One region of the Sulfobacillus thermotolerans genome, then DNA from elsewhere that is predicted to be linked to it. Evidence: riboswitches for the same ligand, from Rfam matches in the RefSeq annotation. Region 1 holds a riboswitch; each other region holds the start of a gene.

Region 1 (7,957 bases):
CATCTCCCCACGGATGTCCAAGCCATGGGCGCAGACTTTTTAGCCTTCTCGGGCCACAAAATGCTTGGGCCAACAGGGATAGGGATTTTATGGGGCAAAAGCAGTTTACTAGATGCGGCGGATCCTGTCGTATTCGGCGGCGAGATGATTGCCTACGTCGACCGCGAATCTGCAACGTGGGCAGAACTTCCTGCAAAGTTTGAAGGCGGCACTCCCCATATCGCGGGGGCAATTGGCCTTGGCGCAGCGGTCGATTATTTGCAAAAGGTGGGCATGAGCCGCATTGCCCTACACAGCCAGCAATTGGCTGAAGAAGCATACCGACGTTTGGCGGCTATTGATGGTATTACCGTGTATGGTCCGCCGGCGCCCCGAACTAGTGTCGTGGCTTTTAACGTAACAGGAATCCATCCTCATGACGTGGCACAAGTCTTCGATTCGCGGGGTGTGGCCATTCGAGCTGGCCATCATTGCGCTCAACCCCTCATGCATCTATTAGACGTAGGGGCAACGGCGCGGGCGAGCTTTTACCTTTATAACAGCAGTCGCGATGTCGATGCGCTCATTGAAGCCACTGAGGAGACAAAGAGGTACTTTACACGATGAACTTGGACGATATGTATCGGGAAACAATACTGGACCATAACCAAGCTCCGCGCCACTTCGGTCACATGGAAAACCCGACACAAGTCGTGGGCATGCTAAATCCGACGTGTGGCGACCAAATTCAATTGGAGCTAAAGATTCACGACGGCCTTATCGAAGATATTCGCTTTAGCGGCCAGGGCTGCTCTATTAGTATGGCCTCAGCCTCCATGATGACCGAAGCGGTAATCGGGCATCCTGTAAGCGAAGCCCTTGCCCTTGCCCAAAATTTTAAAACGTTCATCACAGGAGGGACATCAACCGTACCCCTGGGAGATCTTGAAGCGTTGCACGGCGTGTCTCAGTTTCCCAGCCGTGTTAAGTGCGCCACCTTGGCCCATAATGCTTTAGAAAAAGCTTTAACCGAACCATCTTAGCCGCTTAACCCCAAAGATCTGAGACGTTTAAGGAGGGACTATAATGGCCAGCAAACCAACAATTGTCAACGAAGAGTATCAGTATGGCTTTAATGATGGCGATGTCAGCGTTTTGAAATTTGCGCGCGGCTTGCGTCGAGAGACGGTCGAAGAAATCTCGCGCATCAAGCAAGAGCCTAAATGGATGCTGGACTTCCGCCTCCATGCGCTCGATGTGTTTTTCAAAAAACCTATACAGCGCTGGGGAGCTGACCTCAGCCAATTAGATTTTGACCAAATCGTGTATTACGTGCGCCCCTCCGAGAATCAAGGCCGAACATGGGACGATGTGCCTAAGGCCATTAAAGACACGTTCGAGCGATTAGGCATTCCGGAAGCGGAAAGAAAGTTTCTAGCCGGCGTCTCCGCACAATACGAGTCAGAAGTGGTCTACCACAGTATTCATAAGGACTTGGAAGAAAAGGGCATTATCTTTACCGATACGGATTCTGCCTTAAGAGAATACCCGGAAATCTTCCGAGAGTATTTTGGCACCGTAATTCCTCCGGAAGACAATAAGTTCGCCGCGTTAAATTCGGCGGTATGGTCTGGAGGCTCTTTCGTCTATATCCCGAAGGGAGTCACTTGCGATATCCCCTTACAGGCATACTTCCGGATTAACTCTGAAAACATGGGCCAATTTGAACGAACGTTGATCATTGCAGAAGATAATGCGTTCGGTCACTATGTTGAAGGCTGTACAGCGCCAAGCTATAATTCAGAGTCTTTGCATTCTGCTGTGGTTGAGATTTTAGTGAAAGAAGGAGCCCGGATGCGCTACACGACCGTTCAAAACTGGGCTTCCAACGTCTACAATTTAGTCACGAAACGGGCCGTGGCCTATAAGAATGCTACCATGGAGTGGGTCGACGGCAATATTGGCTCCAAAGCCACCATGAAATATCCTTCTGTCTATCTAATGGGCGAAGGAGCCCGGGGCAGCGTGCTTTCTATTGCTGTTGCGGGCCGGAACCAACACCAAGATACCGGAGCTAAAATGGTTCACATGGCTCCAAACACCACCTCGACAATCGTATCTAAATCGATTAGCCAACATGGGGGCAAAACGACTTATCGTGGGTTAGTTCATTTTGATAAAACAGCGACCGGAGCTAAGGCGAACGTGAAATGCGATACGCTGTTGTTAGACAACGAATCAGTCAATGACACCCTGCCCTATTCCGAGGTCGAAACCAGCCATGCTGAAATGGAGCATGAGGCGACCGTGACAAAAGTCAGTGAAGAGCAGTTATTCTATCTCACTGCGCGTGGGTTATCCGAAGAGGAAGCCACCCGTCTAATCATTTTGGGATTCATTGAACCTTTTACCCGGGAATTACCGATGGAATTCGCGGTGGAAATGAATCGCTTGATTAAGTTTGAGATGGAAGGAGCTATTGGCTAAGTGGCACAGTGGGTACGCGTGGCATCAGTCAATGATATCGTTGCCGGTGAACCGTTTCTTGTGCCGATGGAAGACGATGACATTGCGTTATATCAGGTCAACGGCGAATATTTCGCCACAGATGATTTGTGTTCCCATGCCGAAGCCTCTCTGTGTGAAGGAGACCTTGTCGGATACATCATTCATTGTCCGAGGCATGGCGGTCAATTTGATGTGCGGACTGGGGAGGCGAAGCATTTTCCCGCTTATGCTCCCATTCGCACCTACCCGGTAAAAGTTGAAGGTTCAGATCTCTTCATTGACATCGAAGGATAGCCAAAAAGCACAACCAGCTCGTGTCTGGTTGTGCTTTTTCATTAAGCCGATAACGTGGCAGCCTGAATCAAGTCACCGGCAATGTCTCCTGGGTCTTCTAGCCCTATAGAAATACGAATGGTTCCGTCTGTAATGCCCATTTGTGCCCGTTGCTCCGGAGTTTGGTTGCGGTGTGAAGCAATTAACGGATATAGGCACAAAGAGTAGACGTCCCCCACCGTCGTTGCCGAAGCAATGAGTTCTAGGCGGTCCATAAAACGAAATACACGGTCTTTTCCGCCCGACAATTCCAGTGTAACCACAGCACCGCCCATGTTAGGGAGCAGTCGCTGAGCCGTTGCGTACGTGGGATGATCTGCAAATAGTGGGTAATAAACGTGCGTAAAGAGACCAGACGCTTGGAGCTTTTGAGCTACCTGCAACGCATTTGCGCTTTGCTTTTCAAAGCGGACTCCTAATGTCCGCAGGCCTCGGTGGATAAGCCATGATTCAAAAGGACCTAAGACCGCCCCACGCAATTTGAGATATTGGTGCAAGCGCTCCTCATGTTGCTGGCGCCCTAAAACAACGCCCCCCATGGCATCGCCATGCCCTCCTAAATACTTGGTAGCACTATGAACCACCAGGTCAGCCCCGCACTCCGCAGGTCGGTACATCACGGGTGTAGCAAATGTATTATCCACAATGACCTGCGCGCCATGGCCATGCGCCAACCTTACCAGCTCTGGCACATCAAGCACTTTCAGAAGAGGGTTAGAAATGGTCTCGATTAGAACCGCTTTCGGCCGAACCTCGGCCAACATGGACACGAATACATCAGCGTCGGTAAACTCACCGACGGCAGTCTCAACGCCAAACTCAGCCCATAGGCTTGATAACAGACTTAATGAGGCCCCATAAATATCTTGGGAGACCAGAACACGATCGTGCGGTGCTAATCCCGTTGCGTAAAGAGCCGCATCAATAGCCGCCATACCAGAAGCTGTGGCAATACCGGTTTCGGCATGCTCCAACACCTTCATAGCCTCAACCAAAGCCGCTACATTGGGGTTCCCATGACGGGCGTAAGAAAAACCTTCGCGAGTTCCACCCATCAATTGATCTAGCTCTTCGCCTGATCGTGATCGATAACTCGTGGATGGATAAATCGGAAGAGCCGTAGGTTCTAAATTTCCAAAAAAATCGGTCCCAGCATGAACCAACCACGTATCACGTTCCCATTGCGGCATAGATGTCCGCCTCCTTTTCCATAAAAAAAAGCTCCCACCGAGGGAGGACGGACAACAACCCGTTCCCTCTCATCTCGAAAGACATTACGTCTTTCAGGAATTAGCACCCCAAGGGGTTGCCGGGCTTCATCGGGCCAGTCCCTCCGCCACTCTCGATAAGAGGCTAAGCAAGCTGACTTTATCATAAACTGATACGGCAATCAACGTCTTCCATCAATTATCTTCGCATCTAAGGCAATAAATGGCAGTTCTTGCTATTTCCAACAATGAATGCCATGATAGAAAGAAGGATTTCACATTAGGAAGAATGGGGCATTCATGGAATCAACCAATCCGCTTTTCCCGTGGAGTGATAGCGACCAGGAAATATGGCAAACCCATCGCGACGGACTGTATGCCATTCATACACAATTTGTTGGTCGTGCACTGACCGTTGCCGAGGCTCATGATGGAATGCGTACCATCATTGAAACTGTCACATGGGAACGCTTTACGCAAATGTTACAAGGGCACTTTCACACCCTCGCGCAAGATCCTAGGCTCGCTATATCATCCGAAACTAGTAGGCATATGGGGACAGCTCATATGCGTGCGCACATCAGCCCGTCTTGGTTTATCCGTCTCTTCAACGAATACTTCCCTGCCTACCATGAAATGCAGGAAAAGTGGGGTGATGGTCTGCCCCCCTTACGGTTAGTAAGGACCCGCTGGCTCTGGGACGTAGCTACAGCACTGGATAGTTATAATGATCTTCTCCACCACGAAATTGCCCAACAAAGCCAAAAGGTTGCTGACTTAATGGCTTATGCCTATCAAGACCCGCTGACGGGACTTCTAAACCGCCGAGGGCTGGAAGAGTTAATCGAACGACATGACCAATTGTATTCAAATATTCCAGGCCTCTTGATCCTTTTAGACTTAGACGGGTTCAAAGCGGTAAATGACCAGTTTGGGCATCCAGCTGGCGACCACTTTCTGCAACAAACGGCACAATCGTGGCGATCCCTCATCCGTTCGCATGACGGTCTCGCACGGATTGGTGGAGACGAATTTGGCCTATGGTTCACCTTTGCCGGACAACCCGAACAGGTGATATCCCATCTTCGACACATGGCTCAAGCCTTACCCTCTAAGACATTCCCGTTCGGTGTCTCGGGCGGCATTGCGCGCTATCCTGACGACGGCAGACGCTTTCAAGATCTCTATCGCCAAGCTGATAAAGCGCTATATCAATCGAAAAATCATGGCAAAGGATGCGTTTCTACTCTGTCGCCACCCCGCTTTTATCCCCTATCTAGTGCCTAAAACCGTATGGTGACAGATACCTTTTTATCAAATGCGCCTGATAGCTCCGCCGTTCAGGGCGGAGCTATCAGGCGCTGACCCCGCAAGGGTCAATCCGGGGTTTCCTGTTGTTCGATGTATTGCCGAATGATGGAGAGGGGTGCTCCACCAGCCGATCCCGCAAAATAACTCGGCGACCAGAGACTGCCGCCCCACAGCGCCCGCTCAATGCTCGGATAGTGCTTCTTACGTATCAATCGCGATGAGACGCCTTTGAGGCTATTCACCAGGCGAGAAATCGCGACCTTAGGCGGATAAGTGATGAGCAAATGCACATGGTCCCGCTCGCCGTCGAATGCCTCCAAGGTGGCCTCGAAGTCCTGGCACACGTCAGAAAAAATGGTACGCAAGTCCTCCAGGATTTCTTTCGTAAAGACCAACCGCCGATATTTCGCCACAAAGACCAAATGCACGTGTAAGTGAAAGACACAGTGTCTGCCGGTTCTGTAGTCGCTTGTGTTCGCCATAGACCAAGGGTATAATAGACCCAAGAGTTCGTCAAGCTCAGGAGGAGATCGATGCAAGAAACCATCGTCTTCCCCTATCGCGTGTCGGTGCCCCCGACGGAAGGGGCGAAAGCCTCCGCTGCTCGGCGATCAGCGGGCGACTTGTGGACGCGTTTGGTCACGATCCATCGGTTCTGCCGCAAACGCCATTGGCGATGGCCCACCGAATCTCCACTGAAAGCGCATGTCAAACGGCGCTTTCCGCTGCATGCGCAAACCGTCCAAGCCCTCATCGAAAAGTTCTCCGCCACGATTGACGGGGTGCGTACCAAACGCCAAAACGGGGATAAAAAGGCACGCTATCCGTGGCGATTCCGCCGATACTTCAACCCCATTTTTAAGGGACAAGCCCTCCAAATGCAGGGATCGCATCTGCGCTTGTCTCTCGGGCGCGGGCGTGAACCCATTCGGGTGTGGCTTCCCGATGCGTTACCGACCGGGACGATGGTCCAGGCGGAGCTGGGCTATGGCGAGATCTTTCTGACGGTGACCCGCATCCTCGACGATCCGCAACCCCCGGTGTCCGAAAAGGTGGGCGGCCTCGATATCGGCGTCATTCACCGCGGCATGGTCTCCGATGGCCAAGAGGCCCTCGCCGTGTCGGGTCGGGGCCTGCGATCCGTCAAGCAGGGCCGCGCCAAAGGGCTGACCAAGCTCCAGAAAAAACGGCGCCGCACGCAACCCGGGTCGCGACGGCGCCGCCGTCTCAACCGCGCGCGGCACCGTCTGAGCCAACAGGTCAACCGGGTGAGTCGGAATGCCCTCCATCATGCCGCCAACCAGATCGTCGCGTTCGGTGTGGCGCAACAGCTCACCGTTCTCTATGCGGGTGATCTCAGCACGCTCAATCATCAAAAACGGCATCGACGATCCCGACGCATGAACCAAGACGTCGGGGCGCTGGAGTTCGGACGGTTAGAACACTATTTGGCATACAAACTCCGGCGTCATGGCATCCGTCTGATGCCGATCAGCGAAGCGTATACGTCGCAAACGTGTCCGCGTTGTGGCCACCTTAACAAGGTGGCGGGCCGCACCTACCATTGTCGCGCTTGTGACTATCAAGCACACCGGGATGGCGTCGGCGCGGTGAACATCCTCAACACGGGGATGCATGGAGAGATTCGCCCCGGGGAGTTCTTGGTACCCCAACGGATCACGTATCGCCGTCCCGTTCCTTTCAAAAGGGCGTTAAGGCGTAGTCCGGCTGAACCCCGGCATGTTGCTGGTGGGATAAACGATAGCGAGTCCGGAGGACCACTCCGAGGGGTTCACACCCCGCGACGCAGCGACCACGGTTCCCCCAGAATCTCCGCCCTTTAGGGCGGGGAGTTCAACATCACAAGTATCGTAAGTATGGTGCCCTTTACGAGTTACAAAGACACCATGGCACGCATGCTTTGACCGCGGGATAAAGTCGGTGTCCAATTCCGCAATGGCGGCCGACGCCGTCATCAACAGCAGCCCAATGTCGGCGTCGGCCATATCCTCACGAGCGGAAAGGACCTGACGTGCAGTTCGAGGATATGCCACTAACAAACACCCTGAGGCCTTTTTAGGCCCTTCTTAGGGGAGAACACGTCTTCACACTGGAGGACCCCCTCGGGAATATGTGGGTAAGTCGTAGCGACGCTTCGGGGAGCCGTAGCGTTATTATACGTGCCATGATTAGTAGGGCCCGACACACTTTTGAAGACCCATGGAGGTATTCAGCTGAATGGTTCTCGCTGGATTTGGCACTAGCCGACATTCTGTAGCCATATTCCCTAAGCATACCGGGCGCGAACAGCAAATATGGTCGCACGATACGCCCTTGACTCACGCTGACATGGGAGATGCTTCGGTGCAGACGGGTTCATAATTGAATGCACTTTTCAACCATCTCTCATTAGGCGTCAGGAAGACTTAAGGCGGCTAAAATCTTTTCGACGGCCCGTTTTTCAATGCGCGAGACATAGCTGCGTGAGATTCCTAGACGATCGGCAATTTCTCTTTGAGTTAGCCGCCGAGATTGCCCATTGAGTGCAAATCGAAGATTGAGCACCAAACGTTCTTTTCGCGTCAAACTCTCGACAAACTGCGTGACCCACTCCATAA
Region 2 (7,957 bases), 1.3 Mb from region 1:
AACCGGTCGAAAACGCCATCGTCGATGTTTCAAAAATCGATGTGCCGCCCATGCCAAACCGCATTTCCTTACCCACCATGTTCGCGTGGCCATGCAGGCCTAGCGCATTGATAATCGGGTTTCCAGCCATTTCCGGAAAATACAGCAATGCGAGCATAACCAGATAAAACACCCCGGCCACACCAATGAGCGTCCATGCCAATCGTTTTCTCCCGGTCATCACTCCAAACGTATAAAAAAGGGCAACGGGCAAGAGTCCCATCGAAATCGTTTCGATCAGGTTAGAAAACGCCGTGGGGTTTTCTAACGGGTTGGCGCTATTGGCGTTCGTAAACCCGCCCCCATTTTGCCCTAGGTGCTCTATGGCTTCCCACGTGGCTATTGGCCCTTGAGGCACGGTCTGCGTCTGTCCCGTAATGGTATGTAGGTGAAGATACGGCCCCAACGATTGGGGCACCCCCTGCCCGACCAGAACAAGAGCAACAACGATGGCCATTGGCAGCAATAAGCGAGTTACGACCAAGGTCACGTCCACAAAGAAATTGCCCATCTTCTTTCCGGACAGCATGCGCAAAAATGCGATAGCGGCCGCCACGGCGGTAGCCGGCGTTACAAATTGTAAATAGGATAAAACGGCAAACTGTGAAAAATAGGACATCGTTAATTCCCCAGAATACGCCTGCCAATTCGTATTCGTAACGAAACTGGCCGCCGTATTAAAAGCCAATTCGGGATTAATTCCTTTCAAATGCTGGGGATTAAAGGGCATTATTCCTTGCACGCGCAATAGAAAATAGGCCCCTAACATCCACACAACATTCGTGAAAATCAACGCCAGCCCATATTGTTTGACCGTCATGGCACTCTGACGCGTCACGCCCATCGCGCGAAATATCGTATTTTCAATGGGAGTCAGGGGTTTATCAAGTAGCGTAGGCTGAAACGTGAAGACTTTGGCAATATACGTGCCCAGTGGCTTCACGGTAAAGGCAAAAACCGCGATAACCACTATCCACGTTATCACCGTTTGTGTCGACACACATTGTCCCCCCTTAAAAATGTCCCGGATACGTCAAACTCCCGTATTAAAATTTTTCTGGATGTACAATAACATACACGAGATAGACCATCACAAGAACGGATAGCGCCAATAAGAACCAGTCCATAAAATCCCCCTTATGACAACTGCTCGAGAAAATGAAGCAATGCCACCATGGCGGCATATAGCAGCAAAGTCAAAACCACCATTTCCACGTCTGCCATATGGTGACTCCTTCCATACATGGGTGTAACAAACGACACTAGTATATCAAGCCTGCTGCGAATAAATCCGTAAAAATTTTCCTTGCCCCGATAAAAACCGCATAAAAAGACAGTGCGCCCATTTCGTGCTATAGTCAATATACATTCATAATTAAGCTAAAGAGGTTGAAAATGCCCCCAACAGCCGACCCCGCAGAACGGACGTCCGCAAAACCATGGCGATGGATTGCAACACTGATGGCCATGGCAGGAGTCAGCGTGACCATTGTCTTATTTCATTATCTGGTCGCCCCTTATCTGCCGCGTGGATCGCACGATTTTTCTCTAGCTATTATCTTAGTGATTGGTACAGGCTTCTTCTCCTATTTTGTTTTTGGCATCCTATCGCAACAACAAAAGGCGGTCACACTAGCCAATCAGCGCTTAGAACGACAACGTGACGGACTCACCGCGTTGCGTGAAGCCTCGTACGCCATGACCACGGTGGGAGACTGGCATGATATTGTCCAAAATGTGGTAGATGTTGCGCGCAAGCTCACAGGGGCCAGATACGCCGCGCTCGCAGTACTGGAAGACGACGACGCCTATACAATCAGCCAATTCTTCACATCTGGTTTAAGTGCCGAAGAAGTGGCAGCAATGGGCCCTTATCCGACGGGGCGTGGACTACTGGGCGAAGTGATTCGCACGCGTCGTCCGATTCGCCTGCAGCGCCTGCAAGACCATCCAGCATCCGTTGGATTTCCGCCACATCACCCCAAAATGGAAAGCTTTTTAGGTCTCCCTTTACTCTATCAAAATCAAGTCATGGGCCATTTATACCTTACGGAAAAAGCCGGAGGCTTTACAGCAGACGATCAATCCATGGTCGAACTATTTGCCCGACAAGCCGCAGCGGTCATTGCCAATGCCCGCTTTTATCAAGACCGTGAATCATTTGCGACGTTAAAAGAACGCGAACGCATTGGCCGAGATCTTCATGATGGCGTATTGCAGACGCTTTACGGCACGACTCTGTCCATTGATAACCTTGTAGACTCCGTCGAGACACTAGATCCGTTTGCGATTAAAGAGCTCATGCGCATCAGCGAAACGTTAAGCCTTCTCATGACCGACATTCGGTTCTTTATCCAAAGTCTCGAGTCGACATCCATTGACTTTAAAATTGCCCTGACGGACATGCTTAGGCGCCAAGGGCCAATGGATGACATTTCCATGGAATTTGATGATTCCCGGTATTTGGACTTACACCCCGAACGTATTCACGATTTGCTGTTAAGCATACAAGAAGCCGTCTCCAATGCGCGTAGCCATGGCCATGCTCATCACATATTGGTGCATTGGCATTCCACTGCGGAATCATACCAAGTGCAAATCATCGATGACGGCGAGGGCTTTGTTCCGCAGCCAGATGCCTCCCATACGCACTTCGGGGTACGGAACATGTCTAAGCGCATGGAGCGATGGCATGGGCACGTGGATATCCAAAGTCGATTGCATGAAGGTACAACTGTCACCCTTACCGCCCCCTGGCTATAATGAGGGGTAAGAACTCTTTATTTAAGGAGGGCACAAACAATGCCCGAGGATAATCCGATACGCGTTGCTATTGTCGATGATCATGAAGTCGTACGCATTGGTCTGCGCAATATGATTGAACGCCAGCCCGATATGGTTATGGCCCAAGAATGGGAAAGCGGCCAAGAGGCCATCGACCATATTCCAGGTAATGTTGATGTTGTGGTCCTAGACGTTCGTTTGCCGGATATCAATGGCATGGAAGTCTGCCGCAAGCTTAAAGATCAAGATCCCAATCTCCGCATTATTATGCTCACCTCATTTGGGAGCCAAGATTTGGTGGTTGACGCGGTGAATGCCGGGGCTTCAGGCTACCTCCTCAAGGAATCCCGCGGACGCGCTGTTATTGACGGCATCCGCACGGTCGCTCAAGGTGGCGCATTATTTGGCCCTGAAGTCACATCACAGTTGCTCGAGCGCCTTCGCAATCCTAAAGTCACTACCGATGCCGTGGAAACGCTCACTGCGCAGGAAAAGAAAGTCCTCGAACTCATTGCCCAAGGCCGAACCAACAAAGAGATTGGCCAACTAATTTTCTTGAGTGATAAAACGGTCAAGCATTATGTCAGCAACATTCTCAGTAAATTAGGATATACCAGGCGTTCCGAAGCGGCTGCCCATTTTGCCCGCTATAATGCACCCGAAACCAATGAGGAAAACTAACTAATCCATATTGACGAAATACCTGACATTCTTTATCCTGTTATTCAATTGAAAACCTCTTATGGAGAGTGGCGGAGGGACTGGCCCGATGATGCCCGGCAACCGGCCTTGATGGTTATGGTGCCAATTCCTGCAGCATATTGCTGAGAAATGAGAGGCCGACACCAGAAGAGCCGGCTCTTACTGGTGTTTTTTTATGCGTCACCTTGATAAGGAGGCTTTAAATTAATGGAAAAGCCAAACCATTGGCAATTCGAAACAACGGCTGTCCGGGGTGGATACACACCGGATGCGGCAACATCGGCCGTCGCGACCCCGATTTATCAAACGGTAGGTTATGCCTTTAAAGATTCCGAACACGCAGCCCGGCTCTTTAATCTTGAAGAACCTGGCAATATTTATACCCGTATCATGAATCCCACCACCGATATTCTGGAACAACGTCTAGCCGCGCTCGAAGGCGGCCAAGCGGCTGTCGCCTTTTCATCAGGCATGGCAGCTATTACGGCGGCCATTTTGAATCTCTGTCGAGCGGGTGATGACATTATTGCCTCGACGTCTTTATATGGAGGTACCTGGACACTCTTTACCTCCACGCTTAAGGATTTCGGCATCACTGTCCGGTTTGTGGCCGACAACGACCTTGCTGAGGCCGATGCCCTGATCACCGAGCACACGCGCGGTGTCTTCGTGGAGTCAATTGGCAATCCTCGGCTCAATGTGACCGATATCGCCGCGTGGGCAGATTTTGCGCATCGTCACCACGTGCCGCTTATCGTGGATAATACCTTTGCGACTCCATATTTAGAGCAGCCCATCGCATACGGGGCAGATATTGTCATCCATTCACTGACGAAATGGATTGGCGGACATGGCACCTCACTCGGCGGCATCGTCATTGACTCGGGCCGATTTAATTACAATGTACCAAAATTCCCTCTCTATTCGGAGCCTGATGCAAGCTACCACGGCATTGTGTTCGGCGAACAACCCAGCTCCTATGCCCTACGCTTGCGCGTGAAAACCCTGCGAGATACAGGCGCCGCATTAGCCCCTTTCAATGCGTTTTTGATTCTATTAGGGCTTGAAACATTGGCATTGCGCATGAAAGAAGCAAGCCAGTCTGCCGCATTCATTGCCGACCGCCTAGCCCATCATCCCCTCGTCAGTTGGGTCAATTATCCCGGCCTGCCAGCCGACCCCGCCCATTTGAACGCGCGCAAGTATTTACGGGAAAACCTCTTTGGTACCATGCTCAATTTCGGTGTCAAAGGTGGACGCGCACAAGCCGAGCAAGTCATGAATCATTTGCAGCTCTGGATTATTGTGGCCAACGTCGGCGATGCCCGGTCTATGGCCATTCACCCGGCATCGACAACCCATCAACAGTTAAGTCCGCAAGAACAAGAACTAGCGGGCGCCGGGGGTGACCTCATTCGGTTATCCGTAGGGCTGGAGAATGCTCACGACCTGTGGGCCGATTTGGAGCAAGCATTAAACGCGTCCACTCACGCCTAACTATTGTGGCCAGTGTGAACCTAAAACGCCCACACTGGCCCCTTTTGGGTCAGTATTCGACTAACTGCATGGTGTCACGGTCCTTACGCCGCCCAGCCAGCGTCATTCGCCTCAATACTATGAGAGTATACGGGCCATGGGTTTTCATGCGCATCAAGGCCAAATGTTCCCGCGCTGCAAGAATCCCGAGCGTACGCACACTATATGTCCGTCCTTTTGGGCTCGTACTCGCCACTTCTATAGCAAACAATTTTGACCACAAGGTATTATCATCCACCGAAGAAATCACACAAACGATTCCATTGGGTGCCAACTGCTTGCGCATATGATGAAAGATTTGCCGCACCTGCGTCGCTGAAAATTCTTCTAAAAACCGTACTGCACTCACCACATCAAACGGCCCTGTTGGCAAACCCGCTAAAACGTCGCCTGCGACTAAACGTACTGATGAGAAGGACCTTGTGCGACACCGAGCAATAACTGAAGGGGTATCCAACATCGTCACATCAACCCCCATTTGGCTTAGCTGCCGTGCCAAATCACCCGTACCCCCGCCAATATCAAGCCAGCGCATTCCTGTTGAGGGTTTGATATTGGCGATAAGGAAGGTATTCATCTCTTGACCGGAGTCGGTAAGGCGCATATCATCCGCCGCATGCTTCCATGGTGCCAGCGCTTCCTCACAAAAAGGCACCAAGTGAACCCAGCGCCTCACCGCATCAATGCGCGTGATACGACGGGGATCCGGGGGTGCGCCGCACCACAGCCACCGTTGCCCACTGTAGCGCACCACCCCTAGTTGTGCCAATGTATGCACTATTTCACAAGCCGGAAATCCTTTGTTTCTCCCCAACTCCCTTATCATTTCATTATCAGCGCCCTCAACCAACATAAGATATAGCCCTGACAAGATCACTGCATACATCACGGCATCCACATAAAAATCCCGGTCCAACAAAGCCCAGTCCGCATCCATGGAAACACACCTCACAAGGATTAATTGGGTTGCGTTTTCCACCTTATGCGGGAGATATCATAAAGTGCTTAGCCCTAAACTTTTTAATGCGCGATACTCATCACGCCAATAATCGCCAAGAGTTTCAAGGCGACATCACGCCGTGTCAAACTCCACGGATCATCGTGCCACGGCGTGAGAGCCGTAATCAGCATAGCGACAGCGAAAATGCCTGCCCAAGCCCCAAAGATTCGAGGGTCGCTATATAGGCCGAGCAAGCAGACTATAATCCCCAATCCTTGATAAGCGAGGATAATCTCCACAACATGGCCCCTATCATGGCTAGGGCTAAAGATATGCCCACATGGGGAACATGGGCCCCTTGCTGCAAGAAAAACCCCATGAGCACGGTGGGGATGCTCCATATTGCTAATGGCAATGGCCTAGAAAGTTGCCAGGCACCGCGCCAATTCATAACCCGCCTCCTTCTTTTAGGTAAGTTAATGGCCATTGTGTGGTGTACATAGGATGGATGTCATGCACATTTTGTTTGAATAACACCGCATCCCATTCGGGTTCCTAGAGATGGTCGAGATCACAGAGGTCCGAATGAGATGCGGTAGCCTTACTGTCCCATGCCGTAATCTATGACGCCAGGTCGATGTTCACAACACCGATTTCCTGTGCAAGGCAGGGAAGATGCATCATAGCTTTTTAATGAGTCGGCTAGTGTATAAAGTAGACATGAAGACCCTATGAACCACGGCCCACGTTGCTAAAATCTTGGGAGTGACGATCACATTCGTGAGAAAAGTGTCCGCAGGAAAATACTCGTTGCCTTCCCATTGATGCCGGCCCTTTGCGTTCTCGGGAGGCATTTTGGCCCCGGAAACCGGATAAGGCTTTGCGAGCACTAAAATTGGGCTTTGGCTATCCTCCTCTTACGACAGTCCAACTATGCAGAGCTAACAAGCCCATAGGAGCCCCAAACAAGGCTAAAACGTTTAGCAACAGCAATGCCGGAAGAATAGTAAGTAACATGGGGTGAGATTGTCTGCGCAAGGCTTCTTCGAGGGACAATTGTTCTTCCATCTCGCTCGCTTGCTTCATGGCATCATCTGGGGCGATTCCGTGGTGATAACCATGCAGTAGCATGGTGGCTATCACATCGGACTCGGGACCCGGATATTCCCTGCGAAATACCTCCATAGCCGACAGGTCAAACCGTGAGAGCAGCATGGTTTGCACCAACTCCCGAATTGCGCCATCTAACTCCGGCACCACCGCTAACGCTTGATCGATGGCCTGCCAAAACGTCATGATAGATATATCGCCAAACCACTACATAAGGCCGCCACGAGGATCATGAGGATTCCTCCTTGCGGATGTACCAAGATAACCCCATCAAGACCCCCGCCGTACTCATACCCAACATGCCAATCACCATATGCCCTGCCGTAGTCTGGGTCAAAATATTATAGAAGCTAGGCAACGCCATGCGAAAAATCAGCAAAAGACCATAGGGCACAACAGCGAGAACCATAACCGTTGACTCCAACGCCGTTTCTTCGAGCCGCCGCCCAAAACGTTGACGACGCGCGCGGCCCATATGTTGAATCACATTGTCGATAATCGGTGCCAAGGAGCCTCCGTAACGATTCGACAAACCGGCAGCTAGGCTCACAATCAACATTGCTTCCGTGTGCCACCGCTCACGTAATTCCATTAGCACCCGGTGGGGATCGGGATGCGGCACGATGCGGCTGTCACTACGCGCCACATCATCCAATGCCTGTGATAAACTCCCCCGGTTTCTTAAGGTCCGGCTTAGCCGTTGCAGAAAAACTTCGGTCTCCTGTTCTGCAAGATCACGTCCCGCGCGCATGCGTCGGCTTGTTAAAAACACTTCGAAACCTGCCGCAGCCAACAATACGGACAAGGTCAACACATGAGGGCGCACCCATAATAACGCAAGGCTGA
Region 3 (7,957 bases), 1.1 Mb from region 1:
TCCACTAGACTTGGAGCAATGGCATTGACTCCGATTTCCGGAGCCCGTGTGACCGCGAGCATTTTGGTCATGTGATTTAGTGAGGCCTTGCTTATGGCATAAGGAATGGAGGCCTTTTGGCCTAAGACCCGCATGCGACGAAATGTTAATGGCATTCGGCAACGATTCCTTGAATTTCGGGCCATAAGACCATAAGACAAGTAAATCCGCCGACCAATTATAGGGGGTTGGTCCGTTGCACACCCCGATTGCCCAACGTAACACATAGGCGCGGCTGCGACTCGCTCTGGAAAGTGGGGGCACAAGGACGGTCGTGCTGGTTCGCCGACGGGTGGATGTTAGTCTATTCCATGGACACCACGAACTCGATGATGCTCATCTAATAGAATGAGGTGATCATCATGGGTATGCGGTCTATTTGGGATTGAATTTATGAGACTCCAAACGGATCGTGATAAAGGCCGCCCGCGAGGGGTGAAGTTTACGCATCCCCGGTGCATCGTAGGGGTGTGGGCAAGAAGCGGACGTCCTTGCCGTATCCTTCGATTGTAACGGCCTAGACTAAACCTGCGTTGCCCGTTGCAGAACGTATGAAAACGAAGTATTCTAAACATGATAGAAAGATGCACGGCACCCGGGTGGGTGACCGGCACCGTGCAGAGCTCCACGTCTGCGATCGATAAACAAAGAGCTAGAGACTCATCGTAATCCGCCGGGCTGCTCTCCCGCGCGGATTACTTTTTGCGACGCCGAAACAGCCAGCGTCCCATCAACCCAACAAGGGCCAAGGCCACGGGTGCGGTCAGGTGGAGACTCATCAGCACCACCTCCTTCCGGTTCTGCTCGCGCAAAGAGGCGGCAGATCGCAGACGTGGCACGCCGGGAGGAGGCCGATCGGGGCACAAGAGCCCGCTCAAAATAAGTATATCGCCCATCCAGCGGATGGGCTAGTCTCACCGCCTGCAGAAAACTCTGTTCGAAATGCCACAGCGCAAGAAGATCAGTTTCTAAAATACTGGACAAGATATCGTTCGGGTACTGGGCGTTTCGCTCCGGGGTGGATCTCGCTATTATTCAGCAGATTTTGAACCTCAGCAGTCCGGGCACCACGCTGGCCTACATTGGGATTCGTCGGGAAGAGCGGGATGCAGTGTACTTGGGGTTGAATTTGTGAAGAAACAGAAGGTATCGTGATAAGGGCCGCCCGATTCCGCGACAGAGAAGGTGACGTCACGCCCGTGTCGTGCCGATTGGTGCTCGAGACCGGGCGGATTCTGCCGTGTCACGATGTGGATGTTAGTCTAAATTGTGGACACCTCGTATTGAGACAAGATGATACAATAATGCTCAATTGAGGTGAATCCGATGGCCAATCCATAGGATCGCGCGTTTAAAGAACAAGCGGTTCAACGCGTGTTGACCCGACAAAAAAGTGGCGCGCGAACTGGGCATTCCCAGCAACACGTTGTATGGGGGGATTGCCGCCTACAAAGCCGACCCGGTCGAACCCTTTGTCGGGAAGCATCTGAAAGCGGAAGACCAAGCGCTGCGCCTGGTCACCAACGATCGGAAGTCATCGTTCCGTTCATTCATGCACACCGTTTCCCCGTCTCCATCACGCAGAGGTGCCAAATCCTCGACGTTTCGCGAAGCGGGTCTTAGGCGTGGCGCCATCGCCCTCCCAGTGCTCCAGCGCAAGTTCGGGCCCGGCGGGTCGAACGGATTCGGGCGGTGTTGACCGCGTCAGGGGAACGTTACGGCAGCCCTCATTGACCTGACGAAATTCCGAACCCGGGCAGAAGCGGAAGTTGCGATCTTTGCCGTTAGGTCCAGAAGGCTCTGAGCGCCATCGCAAGACGGCGGTGAAATCGGCCTCAGCGAAGCCGGAAGTCAGCTTTGAACCTGTTTAGTTAGGTTTGAGTAGGACCGATGGAACGGAAATCTCTTAGAGGAGAGCAATTCAATTCTCGAGGACGATGCAAAAATTCGGCCTAAACGCCTGGTTAGGGACCGTCCTAAGAAGGAGGTCCCCTCTCACAGGATTAAAGACGGGAAGCCGTCAAAGCTTGTTGAAAATCCTGAATCAAGTCCGCCGCTGACTCGAGTCCGACGGAAATGCGTACAACATCGGGTGTGATGTGCCGCTCGGTGCGTTCTTCTGGCGTTAAAGCGGCGTGGCAATGCAGTTCGGGCAGAGATACAATGGTTTCTGTGCCCCCAAAACCTGCGCCTACGCGAGCCAAGGCGAGATGTTCCGCCATACCAGGAACCTGTTCGGCATGATGCAGACGAATCGTGAGCATTTGCCCGAAACCGCGCATGGTATCTCGGGCTACATCATGTCCGGGATGACTGGGTAGTCCAGGGTAATAGACCGTGTGAACATCTTGATGGGTCAAGAGAAATTGGGCCAGTAATTGGGCTGTCTTTTGCGCTTGCTCCATGCGTACGGGTAATGTATGCAGGCCACGCAGGCTCATGTATGCATCGTCCGGAGACAAGATAGCGCCACACGCATTTTGGATGAAGTACAGCTGTCGTCCTAAATCCTCATCTTTGGTGACGGCAACGCCCGCGGTGATGTCGGAGTGCCCACCAATCATCTTGGTTGCCGAGTGAATGACAATGTCGGCGCCAAGGTCTAAAGGATTTTGTAGGTACGGCGTAATAAACGTATTGTCGACCAAAACCAATAAGCCATGACCGTGCGCCCATGTCGAGACCCGAGCGATATCTGTCACATGTAGGAACGGATTACTAAAGTTTTCCACTAAAATGGCTTTGGTCTTTGGCGTTAATGCGGCTTCTAGGGCGTTAAGGTCTTCGGTATCGACATAGCTCGCATGAATGCCAAATCGGCTGAATACGCCGCGTAAGACGCGCTGTGTGCCTCCTTGGCAGTCTCGCGTGACGAGGAGATGATCGCCTTGAGAAAACAGCATGAAAGCCGCCGTCAAAGCGGCCATGCCCGAGGAAAAAGCCATACCGCGGCTCCCGTGCTCAAGGCTTGCCATGGCCGCTTCAAAAGCATGCCGGGTTGGATTGCCCGAACGCGCGTAATCATACGTTGGGGGATTCCAGGGATCGGCTTGGTGATAGGTGGTGGCACGATAAATGGGAGGCGTAACCGCCTGGGTGGCAGGGTCAATCTCCTGGCCGGTGTGAATAAACTCCGTCTGTTTGTGTGGCATCATAGACTCCTTTGACGCATCTAGGATAGGGAGTTGAGCGCTTGGTCTAAGTCGGCCATGAGATCATCCACATGTTCAATGCCGACGGCCCCTAAGTCTAAAGGCCGCTGGCGAACCGCGGTCATAAACGTATTATCAATAGCCAATTTGGCACCATGGGCATGGGCCATTTCCGCAAGAGCTCGTAATGGACTGACTTGCAATAAGGGGTTACTAGGGCTTTCCGCAATAACAAGACGCGTCGTGTCCGTAAAGGCGCGCTCGACCGCATCGAGTTGGCGCGTGTTAACCATCGAGGAGCGAATGCCAAATTTTGCAAAAACATCTACCAATAAGCGATAGGTCCCCCCATAGGCATCGTCAGTGACAATCACATGATCGCCTTGGTGGAGCATGTGCACCAAAGCCGTGAGAGCAGCCATGCCGCTTCCATATAAAAGAGCGCCAGCACCTCCATCAAGACGGTTGATAGCCTCTTGCGCGCTGTGGCGGGTTGGGTTTTCGGTCCGGCTATAGTCGTATTGGCCAAGGTTCTCACCCGGATGCTGATACGTCACCGTTTGATAAATCGGGGTGCTAACAGATCCATATGCGAGATCTTGTCCGACGCCGCAGTGAGCAGCAAGAGTTTCAGGATGCCACTGAGGGCTCCTCATATGATGCACAAAAATCGTCCTTTCTGGGGCAATATCAGCCGATCAAGAAGTGAGAAAACGATCCAAAATATCACGGGCATTTTCATGGCGACGGCTTTCTTCCAATAAATAATTGAGCACGTCACGTAGCCAGGCGTCTAAGGGAATACGGTCCGTCTTTAATACGACGTCGTGCACGATCTTTTGCCGTTCGGGAAGCAGTTGACCGCCCTTGGCACTAAGTTGGTAGCGTACATTGTCAAAGGTTAGGGTGATCGACTTAATGGATGACGTTTTGGAGAAGAGGCCCGACTGACGAACCACCCGCACGTTTTCGGGCAACGACGCCTCCAGCTTATGCGCCAAGACGGTCATAAGCATTGGGACGTCATGGCGGACATCCTCCAGTCCAGCCGCGAGAATCTCAAAAGACATTCCCGCATTATCATCCATGTGGCACGCCTTCTTTCTCCTGCGCTGTCGGTTCACTAATGCGCATGGCCTAAGTATTGTGGACAGGTAGTCCCGCAATCATCACTCCTATTTTCAGCGAAGATGGGGCTGTGTGCAAGGCACGAAACTCCTAGACGGAGGATTTTTGTATAGAAAGAATGGGCGAGAGGTAGGGGAAGGAGAGCAAGAGCTCCCGCCGCATTAAGGGCAGCGGGAGTCGCTTAATGGAAGACGTGATGCCACAAGGTCAAGGCCGTGTGGCTGATTTGCATAGCAGCAAAGGTTAAAAAGGAGCCTAATATGGCGCGGACTCCTTGCCATGACTCGAGACTGCGCTGGGCATCCCCTAAGGTGTGGATGAAAAAATTCAACTGCCATAACAAGACAGAGCCGAGAACGGCAACAATGACGACGAACCAACGGAACACATGGCGGCGGCGAGCTGGTTTAGAGTCGGAATCCAGCACGCTGTGGCGCCGTTCTTTGGATAAAGACGAGCCCGATGACGACATGGTGCCACCTCCTATGGATACTCTATCATCCATACCAAAAAATGGCAATTATATTATTTTATGCAATGTCTCTTGACCATTTCGCGACGCCATGGTATTTTGCTTACAATTCAATAAGATTTACTTCTTATCCAGAGTGGTGGAGGGACTGGCCCGATGAAACCCGGCAACCCCCATAGGGTGGGTGCCAATTCCGGAAGAATACGGATTCGTATTCTTTAAGATGAGAAGAGCTAACGCCTCTTCTCTAAGTAGGCGTTTTTTTATGGTTGGATGTGCCGGGCTCTGTCTGGTCCACGCCACGCGTCCAGCTTCATTTCCTCAACGACTTTGATGCCGGTGAGATCAGAACAGGGGAGAAATTATATAATGAAGACAACGATTATGGGGTCTTATCCGAAAATTCCGGCGGGTCCGGGGCCGAGTGTCCGGACTGCTATTCAACGTTTCGAAAAAGGGCAAATCTCGCCGGAGCAACTGTACTCGACCTATGAAAGTGTTGTAAAACGGGTCGTGGACTTAGCCGCTGATGCACAGTGTGATAGGACCACAGATGGCCAGATCCGCTGGTACGATCTCTTTGATCCCGTCGTTCGGGACTTGGATAATGTGTACAGTGCGGGTCTACTGCGGCTGTTTGACAACAACTTTTACGTACGTCATCCGGTCGTCACAGGTCGCCTACAATATCAAGGGGGAACGCTAGCGGCATGGAGTCGCGAAGCGGCCTCTTTATCTCGTATTCCCGTGACAATTGTCCTTCCGGGCCTCTTTACCTTTTTATCTATGGTGGAAGACAAAAATTACCACAATGAGGAAACGCTATTAAGTGACTTGGTTGATGTCATGCGGTTGACCGTCCGTCACCTCGCTGATACGGGTATTGTTGAGGTGCAGTGGGATGAGCCGGCGCTGGCGCGCTATGCGGATCGTTGGCCCACAGCGTTCGTTCAAGAAGCGTACCAGAAGCTCCTAGCGTTGGAAGGACTCGTGCTGGATTTAGCTCATCTGGTGCACGAGGAGGCGGTGGCATTAGAAAAAGCGGGCGCTCGTTATATCCAAATTGATGAACCCGCGTTATCGACGAGGCCCGAAGAATTGGATTTGGCTATTGAAGCCATGGCGATTGTCACAGAAGGATTGACGGCGAAGACCATCAGTCATATTTGTTACGGGGATTTTGATACCATTTTGCCGGGATTATTTGAGCTTCCGGTGGACCAGCTCGACCTCGAAGCCGCTAATCAGAATTATGCATTGCTCGACCTTTTGGCGCGCCATCCTTGGCCCCAAAACAAAGAATTGGCATTAGGCGTGGTGGACGTGCACACGCACCGCATTGAATCCGTCGATGAGGTTAAGGCGGGAATTCGGCGGGCACTTGAAATTGTTCCCCTCAACAATTTGCTGATTGACCCGGACTGCGGATTAAAGACGCGTACATGGGACGAGGCGACAGAGAAATTGCGCGTAATGGCGCAAGCGGTTCAAGCAGTGCGGGAAGAGGAAGGCCTCGAGTGAAATCGTTAGCGGATGCTTTAAGGGACCCGACGTGGATTATAGGGGACGGAGCATCAGGCACGGCGCTTATGGCGGCGGGGATCGACCCCGCTGCTCTTCCTCTCGTGCCGCTAAGACAGCCTGACACGTTAATGAATCTCCATCTCCAATATCTCGAGGCCGGAGCACGGTTGTTAGAGACCCAAACCTTTTCCGCCAATGGGAGCAAACTGGCGGCACTGGGGCTCGAAGCCGACGTTGTCTTATTGCACCGCCGCGCAGCGCAAATTGCGCGACACGCGCGCGATATCTTTGGCGAACCCGCGTGGATTGTTGGATCGATAGGACCTTTGGCACAACCTGTCGCCTCGCCGGTTATGGAGAGCCTTACGCATGAAGAGGCCGTGGACTATTATCGCCCGGTGGTCGCGGGACTGTTAGCTGGTGGAGTCGATGGCTTTATTGTGGAGACGATGTCTGATATTCCCACGGTATTAGCCGCGGTAGAAGCCATTCGCGAGGAAAGCCTCTTGCCGATTATTGTGAGTTTTGCGTTTTCACCGGAAGGGGCGACGCGTTACGGGCTTACGCCCGAACAGGCCATTGAAGCGATGGGCCAATTACCAGGCGGTCCTCCTCAGTTGGTGGGTGCCAACTGCGGAAGTGGACCGGCTCCGTTGCTGGATGCCGTGATTCGAATGGCGCCACGGGCCAAAGATTTGCAGATTCCGTTAGCCGCCTTTCCTAATGCAGGGCAGCCCGCGATGGTGGCCAATCATGTCCATTATCCGGCCAGTCCACATTATGTGGCGACCATGGCCCCAGCCCTCGCGGAAGCTGGGTGTCGAGTGATTGGCGGGTGTTGCGGGACGACAGCGGCGCACATCCAAGCCATTGCTCAAACACTGCAGCATATGCCTGTTTTGCCCCAGGTCCGGACGTGGAACGTTGAGGACGAACATGCCGCTAATGAAACAATGGGGGGTGAAGGCGCTCCTGAAGGCATAAGGCAACTTTTTGGCAAGCGTTTTGTTGTGAGCGTGGAACTCGACCCGCCTCGGGGCGTCAATCCCCACCGGGTGCTGGAAGCCGCGCGCACCGTATGGGAAGCCGGCGCGGACGCCATTAATATTGGTGATAGTCCCATGGCACGGGTGCGACTCAGCGCGCTTGCAACGGCGCGGTTGATTGCAGAACAGCTACCGGTCGAAACTATTTTGCATTTTACCACTCGTGATCGCAATCTGATGGGACTACAAAGTGATTTGCTCGGGGCCCATGCCTTAGGCATTCGCAATGTACTGGCGCTCACCGGCGATCCGCCGGGCATCGGTGACTACGCCCATGCGACCGCTGTGTACGACATCAATTCTATTGGCCTCGTGAAGGTGCTGGCAGGCTTTAATCAAGGGCAAGATGCGTCGGGACAGAAAATTGGTGGCCATACGGCGTTTGATATCGGAGTCGGGGTGAATCCGACGGCCGAGGACCTCGACCATGAAGTGCTTCGCTTACAGCAAAAACTAGAAGCCGGCGCGGGATTTATTATGTCTCAACCCATTTATGCCAAAGAACAACTGGAGAGATTTTTGGACCGTTTTGGTCCCTTGCCGGTCCCCCTGTTATTAGGCGTTATGCCCTTGGTATCCTATCGTCAAGCATTGTA
Region 4 (7,957 bases), 1.1 Mb from region 1:
CGCCTTAAGTGCGGAGCAAAAGCAAATGTTTGCAGAAAAGCTGGGAAGGGCCACTGGACGGAATGTGGTCATTGTCGCCCATGAAAATCCTGCTCTGATGGCGGGCGCGATCATTCGAATTGGGGATCGTGTGCTCGATGGAAGCCTTCGGCGGCGAATGGAGCTTCTGGGTGCGCGTCTGCGTGGAAACGGAGGAGGGTTAGTCGTTGAGCATTAAACCTGAAGAAATTAGTGCCATTCTCAGAGAAGAAATAGAAAAATACGATGTGGCGACCGAGCTTTCCGAATCTGGCGTCGTCTTGAGTGTCGGTGATGGTATCTGCAGGATCTATGGCCTCTCCAATTGTATGGCCGGAGAAATGCTGGAATTTGAAAATGGCGTCTTTGGAATGGCTTTGAACTTAGCCGAAGACAATGTTGGCTGCGTGATATTAGGCAGTGACACGGGCATTAAAGAAGGCAACCGGGTCAAACGGACCGGTACAATGGTGGAAGTGCCCGTGGGAGAGGCGCTTATTGGACGCGTCGTCAATGCCCTAGGGATGCCTATCGATGGCAAAGGTCCGCTTCACACGGATCGTAAACGACCGGTGGAATATCCCGCTCCGGGCATCATTATGCGCGAACCGGTCAACCGGCCCTTGCAGACGGGGATTAAGGCAATCGACTCGATGATTCCCATTGGTCGGGGCCAGCGCGAATTAATTATTGGTGACCGCCAGACGGGTAAAACGGCCATTGCGGTGGACACGATTCTGAACCAGAAGGGCCAAGATGTTTTGTGCATCCCGAAATTTACGAGGCCTTGCACAAAGATCGTGCTTTTACGGACCAAACGACGCAACGGTTAACGGACGCCATTGAGGAATTCAAGAAAACGGCGGTGTTGTAAATGGCAGCGGGCGGACTGAAAGAAGTCGATCGTAGAATCAAAAGCGTAAAGAATACGCAGCAGATTACCCGGGCGATGAAAATGGTGGCCGCTGCCAAGCTCCGGAAAGCCGAGTTGCGGGCCAAAAAGGCGCGGGACTATTTCGAGCAGATTCAAGCCGTGACGCGGCGGGCCGTCAGCAAAGGGGGAGCTCAAAAGCTCGTGGCTCCACGCACCGTGCAGCGCAAAGGATTTGTGATTATCACCTCAGCACGGGGACTTGCGGGACCATATAACGCGAACGTTTTGCGGCAGGCTGTCGCCAAGATGCAGGAAGTGGGAGGGAAGAACGCCGCGGCCTTTGCCATTGGACGTAAGGGACGCGACTATCTAGCCCACCGAAACATTCCCATTTTGCAAGAGTTTTTGGGAGTAGGCGATGACCCGACATTACATCAGGCCCAAGCGATCGCACGGGAAATCTTGCAGCAGTACCTTGGTGGTGAGGTCGATGAGGTGTGGCTGACGTATACCAAATTCATCAATCCACTGACCCACGAGGTTCGTACCCTTAGGGTATTGCCTGTCGAAGAACCGCCAGCGGAGGAGTCTGGCGCAGAGCGCAGCTACGTATTCGAGCCAGATCCGGAAACGGTGTTTAACGACTTGCTTCCGCGGTACGTGGAAGTCGTCATCTTTAGCGCTCTTTTAGAGTCTAAAGCAAGTGAACACGGGGCGCGGATGACGGCAATGGATTCCGCCAGCAAGAATGCGGATGAGTTGATTCGCCAGATGATATTGATGCGGAACCGCTTGCGTCAGGCGGCAATTACACGGGAGATTGCCGAGTTGGTTAGCGGCGCCGAAGCATTGGAATAGGAGGATCAAGGGTGGCAGCACACGAAGGCAAGGTCGTAGAGATTTTGGGGCCAGTAGTGGAAGTGGAGTTTCCCCAAGGCCACATGCCGGCCATATATAACGCGTTACATGTGGTAGCGGACGCAAAAGAGGGTTCAGAAACGACCGCAGGCTCGGATGCCGTGGATTTGGCCTTGGAAGTGGTTCATCAAATTGGTGATAACCGAGTCAGCTGCATCGCAATGGCGTCCACCGATGGCTTAGTCCGGGGCATGCGGGTCATTGACGAGGGACACCCTATCAGTGTTCCGGTCGGCAATGTGACCTTAGGGCGCATGTTCAACGTGTTGGGCCAGCCCATCGACGGCAAAGGTCCTGTTCAAGTTGAAAGTACGATGCCGATTCACCGGTCAGCGCCGAGCTTTACGGAGCAGGCGGTGTCTACAGAGATTTTTGAAACCGGGATCAAGGTCATTGATTTAATGGCTCCGTATCCAAAGGGAGGTAAAGTGGGGCTCTTTGGCGGTGCTGGTGTAGGCAAAACGGTGTTGATTATGGAGTTGATTCACAACATTGCGACCGAGCACGGCGGATTTTCGGTGTTTGCCGGGGTCGGCGAGCGCACGCGTGAAGGCAATGACTTGTACCTCGAAATGTCTGAATCTGGGGTTATCGACAAAACTGCCTTGGTCTATGGTCAAATGAATGAACCCCCCGGGGTGCGTATGCGCGTGGCTTTGTCCGGCGTGACGATGGCCGAGTACTTCCGTGACCAAGAAGGCCGTGACGTGCTGTTCTTCGTCGACAACATCTTCCGCTTTATTCAAGCGGGGTCTGAGGTTTCGGCATTACTCGGCCGTATGCCTTCAGCGGTGGGATATCAACCGGTGTTAGCGACGGACATCGGTGATTTGGAGGAGCGGATTACCTCAACCAAGAAGGGCTCCATTACCTCTATTCAAGCGGTATATGTGCCCGCCGACGACTATACCGATCCGGCTCCAGCAACGACATTTGCGCACTTGGATGCCACGACCAACTTGGAGCGGCGTATTTCTGAGAAGGGGATTTTCCCGGCTGTGGATCCGTTAGCGTCAACGTCACGGATTTTAGACCCACAGGTGGTCGGTGAGGAGCACTACGCGGTGGCCCGCGGTGTTCAGGCTGTGCTTCAGCGCTATAAGGAACTCCAGGACATTATTGCCATTCTGGGGATGGATGAGCTGAGCGATGATGACAAGCTGATTGTCGCTCGTGCTAGGAAATTAGAGCGGTTCTTGTCTCAACCGATGTTTGTGGCGGAACAATTTACCGGAACCCCCGGAAAGTATGTACCGATTCGCGAAAGCGTTCGGGGCTTCAAGGAAATCTTAGAAGGGCGTCATGACGATCTCCCTGAAATGGCGTTTTACATGGTGGGGTCTATTGATGAGGCCGTCGAGAAAGCCAAGACCCTTTAGGGCAGGGGGGACATTATGGCGACACCGTATCATTTGAAAATCGTGACACCTGAACGCACCGTGGTTGACGGGCCTGTGACGTATATTATCGTCCGGTCGACCGAGGGAGAAATTGGCATTTTAGCCCATCATATGCAAATTATCACTCCGTTGGTGCCTCACATCATCACGGTCTACCCTGAAGCGGGTAATGTTGAACAGTTCACAATCGGCGGGGGCTTTCTCGAAGTGGGAAATGACACAACGGTTGTGTTGGCTGATTCGGCCGAACGCGCTTCGGAAATTGACGTAGCACGAGCCCAGTTGGCTCGTCAACGAGCGCTCGAGACGATTGCCCAAGCCAAACCGGATATTGACTTGATTCGGGCTAAGCGCGCTTTGCAGCGCGCAGAAAATCGTCTAAAACTGGCTGGGCACAGTGCGGGCGGTATGACATCGGCTTAAGCAACGTGGACCAAAAGGACTCTGCAGACATCCTCTGCGGAGTCCTTTTTTATGTACTAGGGATGAAGGCAGGGGATTAAACACGACCGGGCTGAGGAGCATTCCCGTCTCATTTCAGTCTTCGGCTGAACAAGGTGCTATGTCGTGCGGTGACCTATGGGGGTGGGGGACCAAGGGCTTATTTATTTACCGAGATTATCTACGAAAGACGGTACTGGCGACTCTCCCTCCGTGCATCTGTCCTCGTCGTCATCTTCTGTCATGTATGAACTGACCCCTGGGGTGGAACAATCTGGTAGACAACACTTCATAGGGGGACAAGACATGAAAGCCATTGTGAAAAACGGATTATGGGTCCTCGCGGTTGCCATTCTTGTGTGGATGGGGGCGAGTGTAAGGGCTGCCGTAATTTCGCCGCTTATGACCGCATTTCAGGCGACAAAGGCTACTCCACAGGGATTTAGTATCAATGGCTGGGTGGAAATGGCGGGGACAGCACGGGGAATGTCATTAAGACAGTGGGTCAACAAACTGGCGACGCAGAGTCACGTCACGGGTACGGTGCAACAAACCCAGGGCGCAGACTATCAAAAGGCCGATATCCATGCAACCATTGCCGGTTTCAAGACCGAACTGATCGCGGAACGTCTGGCCTCTGGCGCGACCTATCTCGTTATTGACCGGGTAGGCAGTCAAGGGTTTCATGGGTTAAGTGAAAGCACCGCTCTCGTGCGGCGCATCCTGGCCCCTTATGGCGCGGTTCATCTGTCCCTAACCTTGCAGGGGACCTTACCTCACCCTTTGACGGTGAGCCAGGAAGAATCCTTGGTTAATCAGGCCTTTCGTGCAGTCGGAGCATCGCGTGTCAACGGCATTCAAACCCCTCAGTACGTGTCGGTCGCGGGATACACGGCGTTCATTCATTCCCACGACTCTCTTCAGGGGCACGCGGTCAATTTGCAAGTGGCGACGAACTACAACACCTATTGGGACGAAGAGCAGGTTGATGTAGGTACGCCTTTGGTGACCGTGACTTATTGAGTGTGTTTGAACTACCAGTTCCTGGGCACACTGGAATTAAGAGGATATGAATATCCTCGGCGCAGCAGCGCATACGAAAGTGGAGGAACAGACACTATGGCGAATCGTCGTCTCACCATGTTCGGAATCATTGGGGGAGTCGCAGTAGTGGGGGGAGGCATTCTAACATTTGCACTGACACACCGGTCATCGCATACAGTGACCGTGCCGGTCGCGCATCACGTGCCCAGTGCGCGTGGACATCAAGCAGCTCAGGCTCCCGCCCTTAACGACACTACGGCCCCGTTGCTGATGCCGATTAACGGCACCGTGTCCAATCCCTTTGGATGGCAGTATTCGGGCGCCCTCAATGAGTGGTACTACAATCCGGGCATAACGGTTTCCGCAAAAGCGGGGACACCCGTGCATGCGGCTTGGGGTGGAGTGGTCACGCAAGTCGACAATGTCGATCATCAAGGACTGTCCGTGACTGTGAAGGATGGCAATGACTATGAAACGGTCTATGGACATTTGGGCAGCGCCAGTGTCAAGGCGGGTCAGATGATTAAGCAAGGACAAGTCGTAGGGAGTGTAGGGGGCAGCAGTATTTATAGCCGCCAACCGGGGTCTCACTTAGACTTCCAAGTATTTCACGGGTCTATGGCAACCAACCCGGAAGGTTTTATGCACCCTTCCTCGTGAACCCATGAAATGCCAGAGCAGGATTATTTGCTCTGGCATTTATTTTTTTGCGGCCCATATACTCTACCAAGTTCGGGGGGAGAAAGGGGCCGGAAATGTGAAGGACCATATCTGGCAGCGTGTTGTGGACATCGGAAATTATATTCTGAATAACGGCGCAACCGTTCGTGATACTGCAAAGGTTTTTGGCGTATCCAAAAGCACGGTCCACAAGGATGTCACCGAACGATTACCTAAAGTCAATCAAGCATTAGCCACAGAAGTGAAAAAAGTCCTAGAAGTGAATAAGGCCGAGCGTCATCTTCGGGGTGGAGAGGCAACCAGGCAGAAATTTCTAACGAACCGCCCGGTTTAGCCTATTTATAGGCCGGATGCCGGGGATGGGAGCTGGCACCATCCCCGGGGAGACCCGCTTAAACCACGTGTCGTGGATGTTGACAGCGTTTGGGGAAACGCTATATACTCGGGAAGACAATTGACCATGAAGCTCTTATCAAGAGCGGCGGAGGGACAGGCCCGATGAAGCCCGGCAACCGGCTACCCATGCCAAGGTGCCAATCCCGACCTCACTTACGGGGACGGATGAGAGAATACCAGCGTAGCGCCTCTTCTCTCGGAAGGGGTCTTTTTGTTTATTGTGGGAATTTGCAAGGAGGGCATGAGTTGGGGCACAATTTTCTGTTTACGTCTGAATCGGTTACGGAGGGGCATCCGGACAAAATTGCCGATCAAATTTCAGACGCCATATTAGACCGGATTCTCGCGGAGGATCCCGTTGCGCGCGTTGCCGCGGAAACGGTTGTTACGACCGGACTAGCATTAGTGGTCGGGGAAATTTCTACGGTGACGTACGTCGATATTCCTCGGGTGGTGCGAGACACCATCCGCAATATTGGGTATACCCGTGCCAAAATGGGATTTGATGCGGATACAGTATCGATTCTGACGTCGATTGACGAGCAATCGGCGGATATCGCCATGGGCGTCAACGAGGCATTGGAAGTGCGGCAAGGCTCAGCCGATGCTCGCGCCTTAATCGGGGCAGGAGACCAAGGCATGGTCTTTGGGTATGCTTGCAATGAAACCCCGGAGTTTATGCCAGCACCTATTTCGTTGGCTCATCAGCTGAGCTATCGACTGGCGCAGGTCCGCAAGACGGAAACCGTCCCATTTCTATGGCCTGATGGCAAAACCCAAGTGACTGTACGCTATGAGAACGCTAAGCCGATTGGTATTGATACGATTTTGGTGTCGACCCAGCATCATGCGTCTGCCACGCTTGAAATGGTTCAGGAAGCGGTCATCGAGGAAGTGATTCGGCCGGTGATTGCTCCGCACTGGGATCTCTCTAACACGCGGATATTGGTTAACCCAACCGGTCGGTTCGTGGTAGGGGGGCCCCATGGAGATTCAGGCTTAACAGGCCGGAAGATTATTGTCGATACCTATGGCGGTTATGCGAGGCATGGAGGTGGGGCATTTTCTGGCAAGGATCCCACGAAGGTCGACCGATCGGCATCGTATGCGGCAAGGTGGGTGGCTAAAAACTTGGTCGCGGCAGGATTGGCTGAGCGCGCCGAAATTCAAATTTCTTATGCGATTGGTGTCGCCGAACCTATATCGGTTATGGTAGATACCTTTGGAACCGGACGCTTAGAGGACGTGGCCCTAGCCAAAATTGTCCGCGAGGTTTTTGACCTGCGACCGCTCGGTATTATCGAAGATCTTGACCTGAGGAGGCCGATTTACCTTCAGACGGCAGCGTATGGTCATTTTGGCCGGACTGATGTGGCTTTGCCATGGGAACAATTGAACCGTGTTGATGCCCTTCTAGACCGCGCGGCTGTCAAGCCCGCAGATTAGTCTTTTGGTCATCTTTTCCGCAGTCTGTTCGTATAATGGGACAGAATGTGGAAAGGGGAATCGCGGTGACCTGGTGGGGAGCGCTTGGGTTGGCTCTGTCGCTGTACGGAGCTGTTGTGGTGCTTGAATGGGTCTATGCGCGTGTTTTGCAGCCGGCAGGAGTGGAAGCGCTGTCTGTCAGCATCGTACTGCACGTGATGAATCAAGAACATCTGATTGAACAAGCCGTCATCGATTTGACGGGGTTATGGCGTCTTGAGATGTGGGATCAGAACACCGTGGAGCTGATTATTGCCGATGGCGGATCCACGGACCAAACCGTGGCCATTCTTGACCGTTTGCAGCGTCAATATCCATGGTTGCTTATTGCGGATTCCGGACGTGACAAAAGCCATGTTCTTGAGTTATGCCGCCACGATGTCGTGATTTGGGTGGAAATGACAGGCCGCTCCCCTGCCAGTCCGCTAGTCACGGTGAGAAGTCTTTTAGCTCACCAACCGGCGCACTTATCAGGCGTGATAGGCTAAAGAGCCGGACAGGCCCACACTGTACACGTCTGATCTGGCAAGGGTGCCAATGGTATGCCGAATACCGCATGGTCCAGTCTTTCCTTTCGCTAGAATCCAAGGCAGTTGGCGCGGTTTTGTGTTAAGCTCACCGCTTGGCTCTTGTCTTTCTTTATCAGATAAGGGGTCAAGCGGCCGTTTTATTCTGTGCGGACGCGTGCCGCTTTGTTGCT

Evidence for each region. Region 1 has a riboswitch for S-adenosylmethionine ahead of ORD20_RS13580 (trans-sulfuration enzyme family protein). Riboswitches for the same ligand answer to the same signal wherever they lie in the genome.
Region 2: another riboswitch for S-adenosylmethionine. It lies ahead of ORD20_RS04275 (O-acetylhomoserine aminocarboxypropyltransferase/cysteine synthase family protein); the one in region 1 lies ahead of ORD20_RS13580 (trans-sulfuration enzyme family protein).
Region 3: another riboswitch for S-adenosylmethionine. It lies ahead of ORD20_RS07705 (hypothetical protein); the one in region 1 lies ahead of ORD20_RS13580 (trans-sulfuration enzyme family protein).
Region 4: another riboswitch for S-adenosylmethionine. It lies ahead of metK (methionine adenosyltransferase); the one in region 1 lies ahead of ORD20_RS13580 (trans-sulfuration enzyme family protein).

The regions. Positions count from the first base shown of each region.
Region 1 is NZ_CP133983.1:2,609,333-2,617,289, reverse strand. It holds gene ORD20_RS13600 (cysteine desulfurase) at 1-606, shown strand, start outside; gene sufU (Fe-S cluster assembly sulfur transfer protein SufU) at 603-1,022, shown strand; gene sufB (Fe-S cluster assembly protein SufB) at 1,066-2,466, shown strand; gene ORD20_RS13585 (non-heme iron oxygenase ferredoxin subunit) at 2,467-2,781, shown strand; gene ORD20_RS13580 (trans-sulfuration enzyme family protein) at 2,823-4,010, opposite strand; SAM riboswitch class I at 4,077-4,172, opposite strand; gene ORD20_RS13575 (GGDEF domain-containing protein) at 4,329-5,315, shown strand; gene tnpA (IS200/IS605 family transposase) at 5,405-5,821, opposite strand; gene ORD20_RS13565 (RNA-guided endonuclease InsQ/TnpB family protein) at 5,873-7,183, shown strand; gene sigK (RNA polymerase sporulation sigma factor SigK) at 7,749-7,957, opposite strand, start outside.
Region 2 is NZ_CP133983.1:844,443-852,399, reverse strand. It holds gene kdpA (potassium-transporting ATPase subunit KdpA) at 1-1,039, opposite strand, end outside; gene kdpF (K(+)-transporting ATPase subunit F) at 1,086-1,166, opposite strand; gene ORD20_RS04290 (hypothetical protein) at 1,177-1,302, opposite strand; gene ORD20_RS04285 (GAF domain-containing sensor histidine kinase) at 1,435-2,802, shown strand; gene ORD20_RS04280 (response regulator) at 2,842-3,504, shown strand; SAM riboswitch class I at 3,561-3,661, shown strand; gene ORD20_RS04275 (O-acetylhomoserine aminocarboxypropyltransferase/cysteine synthase family protein) at 3,733-5,022, shown strand; gene ORD20_RS04270 (class I SAM-dependent methyltransferase) at 5,072-5,998, opposite strand; gene ORD20_RS04265 (hypothetical protein) at 6,082-6,300, opposite strand; gene ORD20_RS04260 (hypothetical protein) at 6,261-6,452, opposite strand; gene ORD20_RS04255 (hypothetical protein) at 6,908-7,297, opposite strand; gene ORD20_RS04250 (type II secretion system F family protein) at 7,341-7,957, opposite strand, start outside.
Region 3 is NZ_CP133983.1:1,506,580-1,514,536, forward strand. It holds gene ORD20_RS07675 (SDR family oxidoreductase) at 1-155, opposite strand, end outside; gene ORD20_RS07680 (MYXO-CTERM sorting domain-containing protein) at 735-824, opposite strand; gene ORD20_RS07685 (trans-sulfuration enzyme family protein) at 2,043-3,194, opposite strand; gene ORD20_RS07690 (aminotransferase class I/II-fold pyridoxal phosphate-dependent enzyme) at 3,212-3,847, opposite strand; gene ORD20_RS07695 (hypothetical protein) at 3,890-4,279, opposite strand; gene ORD20_RS07700 (hypothetical protein) at 4,501-4,791, opposite strand; SAM riboswitch class I at 4,916-5,021, shown strand; gene ORD20_RS07705 (hypothetical protein) at 5,161-6,312, shown strand; gene ORD20_RS07710 (bifunctional homocysteine S-methyltransferase/methylenetetrahydrofolate reductase) at 6,309-7,957, shown strand, end outside.
Region 4 is NZ_CP133983.1:644,016-651,972, forward strand. It holds gene atpH (ATP synthase F1 subunit delta) at 1-217, shown strand, start outside; partial or broken gene ORD20_RS03265 (F0F1 ATP synthase subunit alpha) at 207-788, shown strand; gene atpG (ATP synthase F1 subunit gamma) at 893-1,750, shown strand; gene atpD (F0F1 ATP synthase subunit beta) at 1,762-3,189, shown strand; gene atpC (ATP synthase F1 subunit epsilon) at 3,205-3,633, shown strand; gene ORD20_RS03285 (YwmB family TATA-box binding protein) at 3,958-4,674, shown strand; gene ORD20_RS03290 (M23 family metallopeptidase) at 4,771-5,355, shown strand; gene spoIIID (sporulation transcriptional regulator SpoIIID) at 5,453-5,710, shown strand; SAM riboswitch class I at 5,843-5,944, shown strand; gene metK (methionine adenosyltransferase) at 6,019-7,218, shown strand; gene ORD20_RS03305 (glycosyltransferase family 2 protein) at 7,284-7,745, shown strand.